One region of the Virgibacillus sediminis genome, then DNA from elsewhere that is predicted to be linked to it. Evidence: riboswitches for the same ligand, from Rfam matches in the RefSeq annotation. Region 1 holds a riboswitch; the other holds the start of a gene.

Evidence for each region. Region 1 has a riboswitch for S-adenosylmethionine ahead of ACFODW_RS12100 (5-methyltetrahydropteroyltriglutamate--homocysteine S-methyltransferase). Riboswitches for the same ligand answer to the same signal wherever they lie in the genome.
Region 2: another riboswitch for S-adenosylmethionine. It lies ahead of ACFODW_RS11615 (PLP-dependent aspartate aminotransferase family protein); the one in region 1 lies ahead of ACFODW_RS12100 (5-methyltetrahydropteroyltriglutamate--homocysteine S-methyltransferase).

The regions. Positions count from the first base shown of each region.
Region 1 is NZ_JBHRRZ010000017.1:231,012-236,809, reverse strand. Features, by position in the region: gene ACFODW_RS12120 (hypothetical protein) at 164-502, shown strand; gene ACFODW_RS12115 (pyridoxamine 5'-phosphate oxidase family protein) at 730-1,152, shown strand; gene ACFODW_RS12110 (D-glycero-alpha-D-manno-heptose-1,7-bisphosphate 7-phosphatase) at 1,222-1,746, shown strand; gene metA (homoserine O-acetyltransferase MetA) at 1,861-2,769, shown strand; SAM riboswitch class I at 2,842-2,949, shown strand; gene ACFODW_RS12100 (5-methyltetrahydropteroyltriglutamate--homocysteine S-methyltransferase) at 3,032-4,141, shown strand; gene ACFODW_RS12095 (TAXI family TRAP transporter solute-binding subunit) at 4,357-5,292, shown strand; gene ACFODW_RS12090 (DUF1850 domain-containing protein) at 5,282-5,746, shown strand; gene ACFODW_RS12085 (TRAP transporter permease) at 5,743-5,798, shown strand, end outside.
Region 2 is NZ_JBHRRZ010000017.1:121,331-127,128, forward strand. Features, by position in the region: gene ACFODW_RS11600 (multicopper oxidase family protein) at 1-127, shown strand, start outside; gene megL (methionine gamma-lyase) at 384-1,568, opposite strand; gene rarD (EamA family transporter RarD) at 1,806-2,726, shown strand; SAM riboswitch class I at 2,996-3,117, shown strand; gene ACFODW_RS11615 (PLP-dependent aspartate aminotransferase family protein) at 3,232-4,941, shown strand; gene ACFODW_RS11620 (SGNH/GDSL hydrolase family protein) at 5,262-5,798, shown strand, end outside.

The DNA.
Region 1 (5,798 bases):
AACAGATGGATTGAATAATGGCGCGGAAGTATGGAATAATTGCAAGTTAAGAAAATCTCCAAGAATAGGAAGGACATTTCTTCCTTTCTCTCGAAATAATATATTGAAAGATTCATGCAGAGTGTATTATCATGGAGACAATCAATCAGTGGAGGTTGTTGTTATGCAGGCAATAGATATCTGGGAGAAGATAAATGAACGGGATTTTGAGTTTGAAATCCATACCGTTCCGAAAAATCATCAGTCGCCCCTTTGGTTTGCTGTTCGTCCGACAGAGGATTGTCTGCTGGTGAAACCGGCGACCTTCCAAAAACCGAGTGTGAGTATTTCCAAGGTAAGAAAAATCAACTTCAAGGAATTTGAGCGTGTTTTTGCTTTTTATCACCGCTGGCAGAGTGGAGAACCAGGTGTGAGGAAAGAGGCATCCTACGTCTCGAAAAATACGGCATATATATTTGCATTGATAGCCAGGTTTGAGAAACTGTTGGCCGAGAAAGTATAGAAGCAATTGCCTCGTTCCGGGTGCAATTGCTTTTTTATAGGTAGAGCCATGGCCATATCCACCTCCTAACGCCCAACAAAAAACCCCCCCAGCTTTCGAAGGATAAGTTATCAATAACTAGGCTCCAGACAAGGCGCTGGGTCACCAGCTTATCTAGGTGGGAGGAGTTTATTTTCGGCAAAGATAAGGAACACTATGAAGAAACGGAGGAAAAGGAGTGGTCTTAGATGGATCAAAAGGATATTAGATCCACAGTGGAAAAGATTCTTCAAGAGAGTTCGGTAGGGACCATGGCAACTGTTAAAGGAGATAAGCCGCACTCCCGTTATATGACCTTTTATCATGATGGCTTGAAGCTTTATACCCCTACAAGCAAAGATACGGATAAGACGGAGGAGATTGAGGAAAACCCCTATACACACATCCTGATCGGGTATGAAGGAGAGGGATTTGGCGATGATTATGTAGAGTACCAAGGCAAGGTACGTCTCAATGATTCAGAGGAGATGCGCAGCAGGCTGTGGAGCGAAGATTTGGCGATGTATATGGAAGGACCCGACGATCCGAATTATGTGGTTCTGGAAATAGAGCCTATCGGTATCCGCCTAATGAATAAAACGGGTCAGCCGCCACAAGAACTGGAATTATAATACGGATGAGAGGTTGGGATAAAAAACGTTTGTCTCAGCCTCTTTTACTGGACGAAAGGAGAGTCTGCATTGTCCAAAGGAATATTTCTTGATCGGGACGGGGTCTTGAATGAAGTGCTTACGGACCGTGTCCAATTCGTTAATAGTCCGGAAGATTTTTATTTGCTGCCTGGGGTTGGAGAGGCAATTCATCTGCTGAATAAAGCGGGGTTCAAGGTGTTTGTGGTGACAAACCAGGGAGGAGTGGGACTTGGCTTTATGGCGAAAGAAGCATTGATAGAAATACATAACAAGATGCAGCAGGATCTGCACGAGTACGGAGCAGTGATTGATGATATTGCTTACTGCCCTCATAAACCGCATGCAAACTGTGCATGCCGGAAGCCGAAACCCCAGATGATTTTAGATTTGGCTGAAAAGCATCAGGTTGATATAAAGGAAAGTTTTATGGCCGGTGACCGGGAACCAGATATCCAGGCCGGGAAGAAGGCGGGAGTAAGGACTATTCTGATAGGAGACGGCATTTTGGACGGTGTTGATGCTGATTATGTATTTCCCGATTTACTGTCTGCAGCAAAATGGCTTACAGCATAAATTTAGGTGGAAAATTAAGTTTCCCTATTTTATTCCAGCCGAAGCTGTTGCGGGAATTTTGCATTATCTTTATAATAGTAAGCATTATCTGAGCATACACAGGGGGAGATGCTGTTGCCAATAAATATACCAAAGGAACTGCCAGCAACTGAAGAGCTGAGGCATGAAAAGATATTTGTAATGGATGAGGATCGTGCCAGATCACAGGATATCCGTCCGTTGAATATCCTTATCGTCAACCTCATGCCAGAAAAGGAAAGAACTGAACTGCAGCTCCTTCGTCTGCTTGGCAATACGCCGTTGCAGGTGAACATTTCCTTTCTGAGGATGAAGACACATGAAGCGAAGAATACTAGCAAATCTCATTTAGACACGTTCTATGAAACATTCGGAGAGGTAAAGGACCGCCGCTTTGATGGAATGATCATAACCGGAGCACCCATTGAACACCTTGAGTTTGAAGAAGTGGACTATTGGGACGAATTGACAGAGATCATGGAGTGGAGCAAGAGCAATGTCACTTCCGTACTGAATATTTGTTGGGGGGCACAGGCTTCCTTGTATTATCATTATGGAATCAACAAGTATCCGCTGCCGAAGAAGCTCTCCGGCATCTATCAGCACCGGGTTTCCGACCAGACCATCAATCTGGTCCGTGGGTTTGAGGATATCTTCAATGCCCCTCATTCCCGCTATACTGCCGTTTCCATGGAAGATATAGAGAAAGACCCGCGCCTTCTGCTGCTGTCTTCTTCCGAAGAGGCGGGCGCTTTCATAATTTTATCCAAGGATGAGAAGCATATCATGGTTACGGGCCATTTGGAATATGATGCAGATACGCTTGCAGAAGAATATGCCCGCGACTTGAGCAAAGGGCTTGATATCAGCATACCTGAGAATTATTTTCCGAATAACGATGTAAACCAGCATCCTTTGAATACATGGAGGTCCCATACACATCTGCTGTTCTCTAATTGGCTCAATTATTATGTCTATCAGCAGACACCATATCAATGGGATTAATCAACCCCTTTGCTTTTAGAGGAAAAAATGCTATCATACTAGATATGAAAATACAGACAATTAAATGAATTGTTCTTATCCGGAGAGGCCGAGGGACTGGACCAATGAAGCCTCAGCAACCTGTTTTTCCCGACAAGGTGCTACTTCCAGCAAGTCGTCTGGCGGCTTGAATGATAAGAGGGATGAATTGCTTTATGCAGGGTCTCTTCTTATGCGAGAGGCCCTTTTTCATTATTACACCATAGAAGGAGAGGGACGAATCATGGCAGTAAAGTTAGAGAAGAAGGCTCCTTTTAAAGGGGATCATGTAGGAAGTCTGCTGCGGCCGGAGCGCTTGAAGCAGGCAAGATTGCAACATGCAAATGGAGAAATTACAGCAGAACAGCTGCGGAAGGTCGAAGATGAAGAGATCATCAAGTTGGTGGAGAAGCAGAAGGAAGCAGGGCTGCAATCCATCACGGATGGCGAATTTCGCCGTTCCTGGTGGCATTTTGATTTCCTTGAAAACCTTGTAGGGGTAAGGGGATACGACCCAGGATCTGGGCTGAGCTTTAAAGGGATTGAAACAAAGTCCTATATTATCAAGGTAGAGGATAAGGTGGATTTTGATGAAAGGCATCCCTTCCTGGAACATTACAAGTTTTTGCATGAGCAAGTAGGAGAAAACCATGTACCTAAAATGACCATACCAAGTCCGAACATGCTTCTCCTGCGAGGAGAAATTGACGAGGATACATATGGCGTGGAGGACATTCTGCCGGATTTGACCAAAGCTTACAAGAAGGCCATCCGCGCATTCTATGATGCCGGCTGCCGCTATTTGCAGCTGGATGACACTTCCTGGGCAACTTTCTTATCTGAGAAGGGTCTCCAATCCCTCCGCGACAAGGGGTATGACCCGGAGAAGCTGCAGGAACTGTTTACCCGTGCGATTAATGAATCATTGGAAGGCCGTCCGGATGACATGCTGATAACCATGCACATCTGCCGAGGCAACTACCGTTCCCACTATTTCAGTGAGGGGTCTTATGATGCGGTTTCTGAAATTATTTTCAGTAAACTTCAAGTTGATGGGCTGTTCCTTGAATTTGATGATGAACGTTCTGGTGGATTCGAGCCCCTCAAGCATGTGAATAGAGATGACTTGCATGTGGTCCTCGGACTCATTACTACTAAGTTCGGCGAGCTGGAAGACAAGGAAGAAGTGAAACAACGCATTTCCAAAGCTGCTGAGTATTTGCCGGCCGACCAGTTGGCCCTCAGCCCGCAATGTGGATTTGCTTCTACTGAAGAAGGTAATGATATTACTGAGGAACAGCAATGGGAAAAAATCCGCCATGTCCTCGACATTGCCAAGGATGTATGGAAATAATAGATATTAAGAAAAGCAGGCTGCACTGGAAATTACTATTCCGGTGCAGCCTGTTTTTTTGTATATATATCGGGTAATATTTAACAAATTCAAAATAATGGTAAGTTACTTCCCAATTGAAACCGTTTGCTGTATACTATTTTTGGAATCTTATAAAGGGGGTAATAGAATTGTTACGAAATAAAATAGGTTTGGCATTAGGGGTATTGGTTTTGATGCTGCTTGCTGCCTGTGGCGGTGGGAATGAAGAATCAGGCGGTGAAGCAGGAGGCAATGGAGAAGGACTCGATACAAATATCGTCACCATCGCGACTGGTGGTTCTTCCGGTCCATACAACATTATTGGCACAACCTTGGCGGAAACATATAGTAATGAATTCGGAATTAATTCAAGAACACAGACCACAGGAGCTTCCGTGGAAAACGTCAACTTGATGAAAGAAGATAAAATTGAAATGGCTTTCACCATGAGTGATGTTGTGAGTCAGGCAGTCGAGGGGACGGGGAACTTTGACGCACCGATTGAGAAAGTCAATCAGATAGCAGCATTATACCCTAACTATGTACAAGTAGTGACTACAGCCGATTCTGGAATAGAAACCCTTTCAGACCTGGAAGGAAAACGGGTAGCGGTTGGCGACCAAAACTCCGGTGTAGAGGTGAACGCCCGTAATCTTCTGAAAGGACATGGGATAACCTATGACGACTTGGAAGTTGATTATTTAGGGTATGCTGAAGCAGCCGATGGACTGAGGGCAGGTCAATTGGATGCCGCTTTCCTGACCAGTGGGCTTCCTAATGCTTCCCTGTTAGAGCTTTCCGAATCACTGGACATCCGGCTGGTAACCATCAAACAGGAAGATGTAGAGGAAATCGCCCAGGATCAGTCCTATTTTGTACCAATGGAAATACCGGCAGATACGTATGGCAATGAGGAAGCAGTTCCAACAGCTGCCATCATGAATGCTTTGATTGTACGCGAAGATATGAGTGAAGAGGATGTCTACAAGTTGACAAAGGCATTCTTTGAAAACCTGGATTCTTTGGAAAACTCCCACCAGGCAGCTTCTGACATTTCCTTGGAAGAAGCCCAAGAAGGACTTGTAGCACCACTCCATCCAGGAGCCGAACGCTATTATAATGAACAGTAAGTGGATGAAATGGGGCGCATGGTTGATTGTGCCCTTTTTTTTCCTGTTTTTCAAACTACCTGTGATTGGGCTGGAAGCGGATAACACGGTCTACTATTTGAAAGAACCGGCTTTTCAGCTGAAATGGATTCATTCTGTGGAGAAAGAAGAATGGTTTGAAACATATGAACGGCATGGCAGCAAGCTTATGCTGACAGATACGCTGTTCAAGACATTTGGTGCCGGGACTCCTTCAGACGGAGAGGTGATCCGCAATCAGGATGGATTTGTCCATATGAAGGTGGAAAGGAAAATGGATGAAGTGAACTTGGCTGTTTCCAAGGATGCAGAAACTCGTTTGGAAACAAAAGAGGCTGTTATTCCTTTATATGAGTTGGTTGATCACCATGAGAATTTGCGAATATCTGTACACTATCTTCATGTATGGGAGTATTTGGGAGGGAAGTTTCTATGAAAAAAGACAACAGAGATTTAAATATAGAGAGTATATCCGAGAAAGAGGAAGA
Region 2 (5,798 bases), 110 kb from region 1:
ACAGATAACCCGCGTGATTGCCAAATTTGAACCATTTACCGGTGACTATGTCTGGCACTGCCATATACTGGAACATGAAGATCATGATATGATGCGCCCGTTCAGAGTAAGGAATCCAAAAGAATAAGTGAAAAAACGCCTGGCCACCTAGTGGTGAGGCGTTTTCTAGATCGTGCATGGCAATTATGCATCTCACATGGAGCGAGGTATTGCCGCCTTGATTGGCGGCAATACCAGCCTTTAATCCCTCCTGTTTTTAGCTTATTCAGCGGCTATCCAGTCTAGTTTCCTTCCCATGAACTTGATGCGGGCCACTATCAAGCATTCCAAGCATAAGCAGTAACATTTGTCTAGAGCAGCTTCCTTCCCTTCAAATGCCAAGCTCACAGCCGATTCAGCGCCTGCACTAGATCATCCCAGATATCTTCCCAATTCTCCAAGCCGACGGATAAGCGTAGCAGTGAATCGGTGATACCCATCTGTTTCCTTGCTGTTTCCGGCACCACGGCATGGGTCATGGTAGCCGGATGTTGAATCAATGATTCCGCATCGCCGAGACTGACGGCAATTTTGATAAACTGGAGGTTATTGAGAAACCGCTGGGCATCTGCCTTTGTCCCTTCGATCTCAAAAGAAACCAGTCCACCGCCCCGCTTCATCTGCCTTTTTGCAATATGGTGATCTTGATGCTCTTCATCCCCCGGATAATAGATTCGGCTCACTTTGGGATGGCCCTTCAGCTTCGCAAAGACTTTCTCTGCATTATCACAATGGCGATCCATGCGAATCGGCAATGTTTTAAGGCCGCGCAACAGCAGCCAGGCATCAAATGGTGACATCATACCTCCCATATCCTTCCGTGTCGTCATCGCCATCTCATCAAGAAAATCCTTCTTGCCAGCCACCAGTCCTGCAACGACATCCCCATGGCCGCCGATATATTTGGTCGCACTGTGAACCACCACATCACAGCCAAGCTCCAAGGGCCGCTGCAGATAGGGCGAGGAGAAGGTATTGTCCACGATGACAGGGATATTGAATTCTCCGGCCACCTCTGCCACCATCTGTAAATCAATCAGCTTCATCGTCGGATTGACCGGTGTTTCCACATACACAGCCACCGTTTCGGGCCGAATCTGTGAACGGATCTCCTCCTTGGTATCCATTTCAGAAAAATCATGCTGGATATTATACTTTTCCTCGAGCATCGTCAGCAGGCCAAATGTGCAACCATACAGGCCGGAGGAACAAAGAATATGATCATTCGCCTTTGTCAATGAGACAAGCACCGCAGAGACCGCCGCCATGCCAGTGGCAAATGCCAGCCCCCGCTCCGCTTTTTCCAGTGCGGCAATACGCTCCTCCAATACGGCAACCGTTGGATTTCCAAGCCTCGAATAGACAAATCCCTCCTCCTCTCCGGAAAAACGCCGTTCCCCCTGTTCTGCCGTATCAAAGGTATATGTCGAAGTCTGGAACAACGGGACCGAAAGACTGCCCAGCATTTCTTTGGAGTCATATCCTTCATGAATCACTTCTGTCTCGAACCTGTTCGTTTTATCTGCCATCACGGAACCCCCCGGGCTAGTTTTGAAAAACATATCTACTACTATTCTATTCTGGAAATCTGATTTTTGAAAGCGTTTTCTATAAATTATTCAATCTTGCCTATTGCTTTTATTTATATTTGCTCCTAAACTTGTCTTATTTGCTCGTCGTACCATGAATCCACCTGTCTCAGCAGGCAGTAAAAAGAAAGCAGCTCCCTGCGCAGAGGGAGTTTTTACATAGAGAGGAGTCTTACCATGAAAGACAACCAGGAAAAGCTTGGAATCCTGTATGCGACGGGAGCCTATTTCTTATGGGGCTTCCTGCCGATTTACTGGAAATTGGCAGATCACGTGCCTGCAGGCCAGGTCCTTGCCCACCGCATTATCTGGGCCTTCGTATTTATGGCTGCTGTGATCATGCTTACCGGAAAACGGCATACCATTCTCCAGGAGGCCAAGTCCATTATCCAACACAAAAGGCAGTTTTGGGGGATCACAGCCGCTTCCGTCCTTATCAGCCTCAACTGGCTCACATTCATTTGGGCAGTCAACAGCGACCATGTCATCCAGGCCAGTCTCGGTTATTATATCAATCCGCTGGTCAGCATCCTGCTTGGCGTCATCGTTTTGAAGGAACGCTTTACCGGCAGCCAGCTGCTTTCTTTCATCTTGGCAGCCGCGGGCGTTCTCTACCTCACCGTCAGTTACGGTGTATTCCCATGGGTATCTCTGATTCTCGCGTTCACCTTTGCCTTTTATGGCCTGCTGAAAAAAATGGTCCGGGTAAGCACTATGGCGGGGCTGACCATCGAAACGCTGATCGTCACACCGATCGCCCTTATCTATCTATCTCTCATCACGGACAATTCTTTTACCTGGGCAGAACCTTTATCAGCAACAAACCTTGTCCTAGTCGGTAGTGGAGCCGTCACCGCCATTCCCCTGCTGCTGTTTGCCAGTGGAGCCAAGCAGATTCCGCTAGCTATGGTGGGATTTTTGCAGTATATCGCACCGACACTCATGCTGCTGTTAGGTGTATTCCTCTATCAAGAGCCATTTACCCAGGCACATCTCGTAGCCTTCCTCTTGATTTGGACTGCACTGATCATCTACATGGCGTCCACCTACAGAAGGAATCTTCGGACGAAAAGGTCCCAGAGTCCATTACCTAAATAAAAAGAGCGATCTTTTTATTGCTCCGATTCAGATGGGGGTCGCACGAGTGAGGTATCTCGAACGTCCGGGCGATATTTTCACGCTCCTGCTGATTCCCCGTACGTCCGAGCGATATCTCCGCTCTCCTGCTGATTCCCCGAACGTCCGGGCGATATTTTCACGCGCCCCTCCCGCTAACTAAAGCATCATCTCACAATTAATTTTCTAAATCTATTGACATGACTGTAAATTAAAGTCTATAATGTTTAGTAATTTAGTAAGATTAATATCTCTTATCACGAGTGGTGGAGGGAATAGGCCCCGCGAAGCCCGGCAACCGTAAAGCGAGTGTACAACTTGCCTTTAAAGGTGCTACATCCTACAGATCCATATCCGATCTGGAAGATAAGAGGAGGACCGGTCGATAACCACAGCCCTCTTCTTAGGAAGAGGGCTTTTTTATCTCCTTCCTCCATCTTCGGGAATGGTAACCATCAGTTAACTCAAAACCAAGGAGGAATTATTTATGTCTCAATTTCATTCATTCAACCCGGAAACCGTATTACTACATGGAGGACAGCAGCCTGATCCTGCAACAGGTTCCCGTGCGGTTCCGATCTATCAGACTACTTCTTATGTTTTCCGTGATACCGAACATGCGCAGAATCTTTTCGGCCTGGCAGAACCGGGCAACATCTACAGCCGGATTATGAATCCGACCGTAGACGCCTTTGAGCAGCGGATGGCCCAGCTGGAGGACGGTGTCGGTGCGGTAGCTACGTCTTCCGGGATGGCTGCGATTACTTTATCGATCCTCAATCTGGCCAGCTCAGGCGATGAAATTGTCGCCGACAGCAATCTTTACGGCGGTACATACAATCTGTTTGCCAACACCCTGCCACGCTACGGCATCGATGTAAAATTTGTAGATGGAACCGATCCGGAAGCAATTCGCGCCGCCATCACGAAGAAGACGAAAGCCGTATTTGGAGAAATCATCACCAACCCAAGCCTGTATGTATTCGATGTTGAGAAGGTTGCCGAAATTGCGCATGAGCATGAGATCCCGCTGATCATTGATAATACATTTGCCACTCCATACGTAGCCAAGCCGCTTACATGGGGAGCCGATATCGTCGTCCATTCAGCAACCAAATGGATTGGCGGCCACGGCACGACTATCGGCGGGGTTGTTGTCGACGGCGGACGCTTCAATTGGGACAACGAACGATTCCCTGGATTTACAGAACCGGATGAAAGCTATGCCGGCCTTCAGTATAAAAACTTGGGCCCTGCCGCTTTCATCACCAAACTGCGTGTGCAGCTCCTGCGCGATATCGGTGCTTCCTTAAGCCCGCAGAATGCTTTCCTTCTTTTGCAAGGATTGGAGACCCTGCATCTGCGCATTGAACGCCATACAAAGAATGCAGAAGAAGTAGCCTCCTATCTGGAGAAGCATCCTGCTGTTGAATGGGTCAGCTTCCCAGGCCTAAAATCCCATCCATCACATGAGCTGGCGAAGAAGTACTTTGCATTTGGCTATGGCTCGGTGATCACATTCGGTATAAAGGGCGGCAGAGATGCAGGAAGGACACTTATTGATAATGTAGAACTCTGGTCCCACGTGGCAAATGTAGGGGATGCCAAGTCGCTGATCATCCATCCTGCCTCCACCACGCACCAGCAGCTGACAGCGGAAGATCTGCAGAAGAGCGGGGTAACAGAAGAATTGGTACGCCTCTCCGTCGGCATTGAATCGCCGCAGGATGTACTGGCAGATCTGGACCAGGCCATTTCCAAAGCTACCGGCGAACAGGGATTGCATGATTCCAATGAACAGAATGCTGTCAAGTGGCTGCTCGCTTCCCCATTTGACCGGAGCGGCGGCGCTGTACGCAAAAAAGTGATTGTTGCACTAGGCGATCACCCATCCAGCAGCAAATTGAAAAATCTCGGTTTTGAGGTAATAGCTGTCAACGATGCTTCCGACCTCGGCGAAGATATTGAGGCAGTCGATGCCATCCTGGCTGACGGGAAACAGCTTTCACAAACAGCCGTCGACCAGTTCATCAATAAACAAGCTAAAATCATCTGGGTCGACAACCCGGGGGATGCGGAAGACGCATTGGAAAACGCCAAGGCGGCAGGCCTTACAATCATCAGCGATAAGAATGCTTATGAAGAGGCAGTACAGTTGAGAAACAACCGTTCGGCACACAGGACAGTGGAAGTGTAAACCAGGCTGGTAATAATGAATCCCACCGATCAACCTGTACCGCACCATACAAATCAGGGGACGCTGCTCTACGGAGCTCATCCCCTGATTTTTTCATTGAAATCGAGGATTTCCATGCTTCCGGCAGATGTTTAAATTCCATTCATACGGGAAACATACATGATAGCCCATGAAAGACCGCCTTTTCCCAAGGCGTTTTTTTAATTTACCTATCATTAGATTCAGCTATTATCGAATAGGCTTCAGGGAAGACTTATATTATAATAATAGAAAGATATATTTTGCGCTGCATGGGTGTGGTTACGTTGAGGAGAAGAAATATGGTCATGACCATTATTACAATACTTTTATTGGCAGCCGGGACCTCATGGATTCTGGCTGCTCAGAAATCCCCTTTTGAAAATGTGGAAATCCCTCAGGAAGAAGAATTTTCTCCACCGGAAGAGCCTCCGGAGGAAGAGGCTGCAACAGAGGAGGAACCTCCGGAAGAAGGGATGGAACAGGAAGAAGAAACCCAGCCACAGCAGGGCCAGGTTTCAGTTCGAATCAAAGAGGAAATCCAGCGGGCGATCCATTCCCTATCCCCTCGCAGCAGACATATCACAGCAGTGGGCGACTCACTTACCCAAGGAGTGGGGGCATACCACGAAGAGGGCGGATATGTCGGAATACTGGACAGGGCGGTGAATGACCGTCTGCCTCTGGTGAAATTTGATAACCATGGGAAAAGGGGCAACCGCTCCGACCAATTGCTGAAGCGTCTGGAGAAGCCGGAGATAACGGAGTCCATCGCACAATCAGATATGGTCCTGATTACCATAGGGGCCAACGATATTATGAAGGTTGCCAAAGAGAAC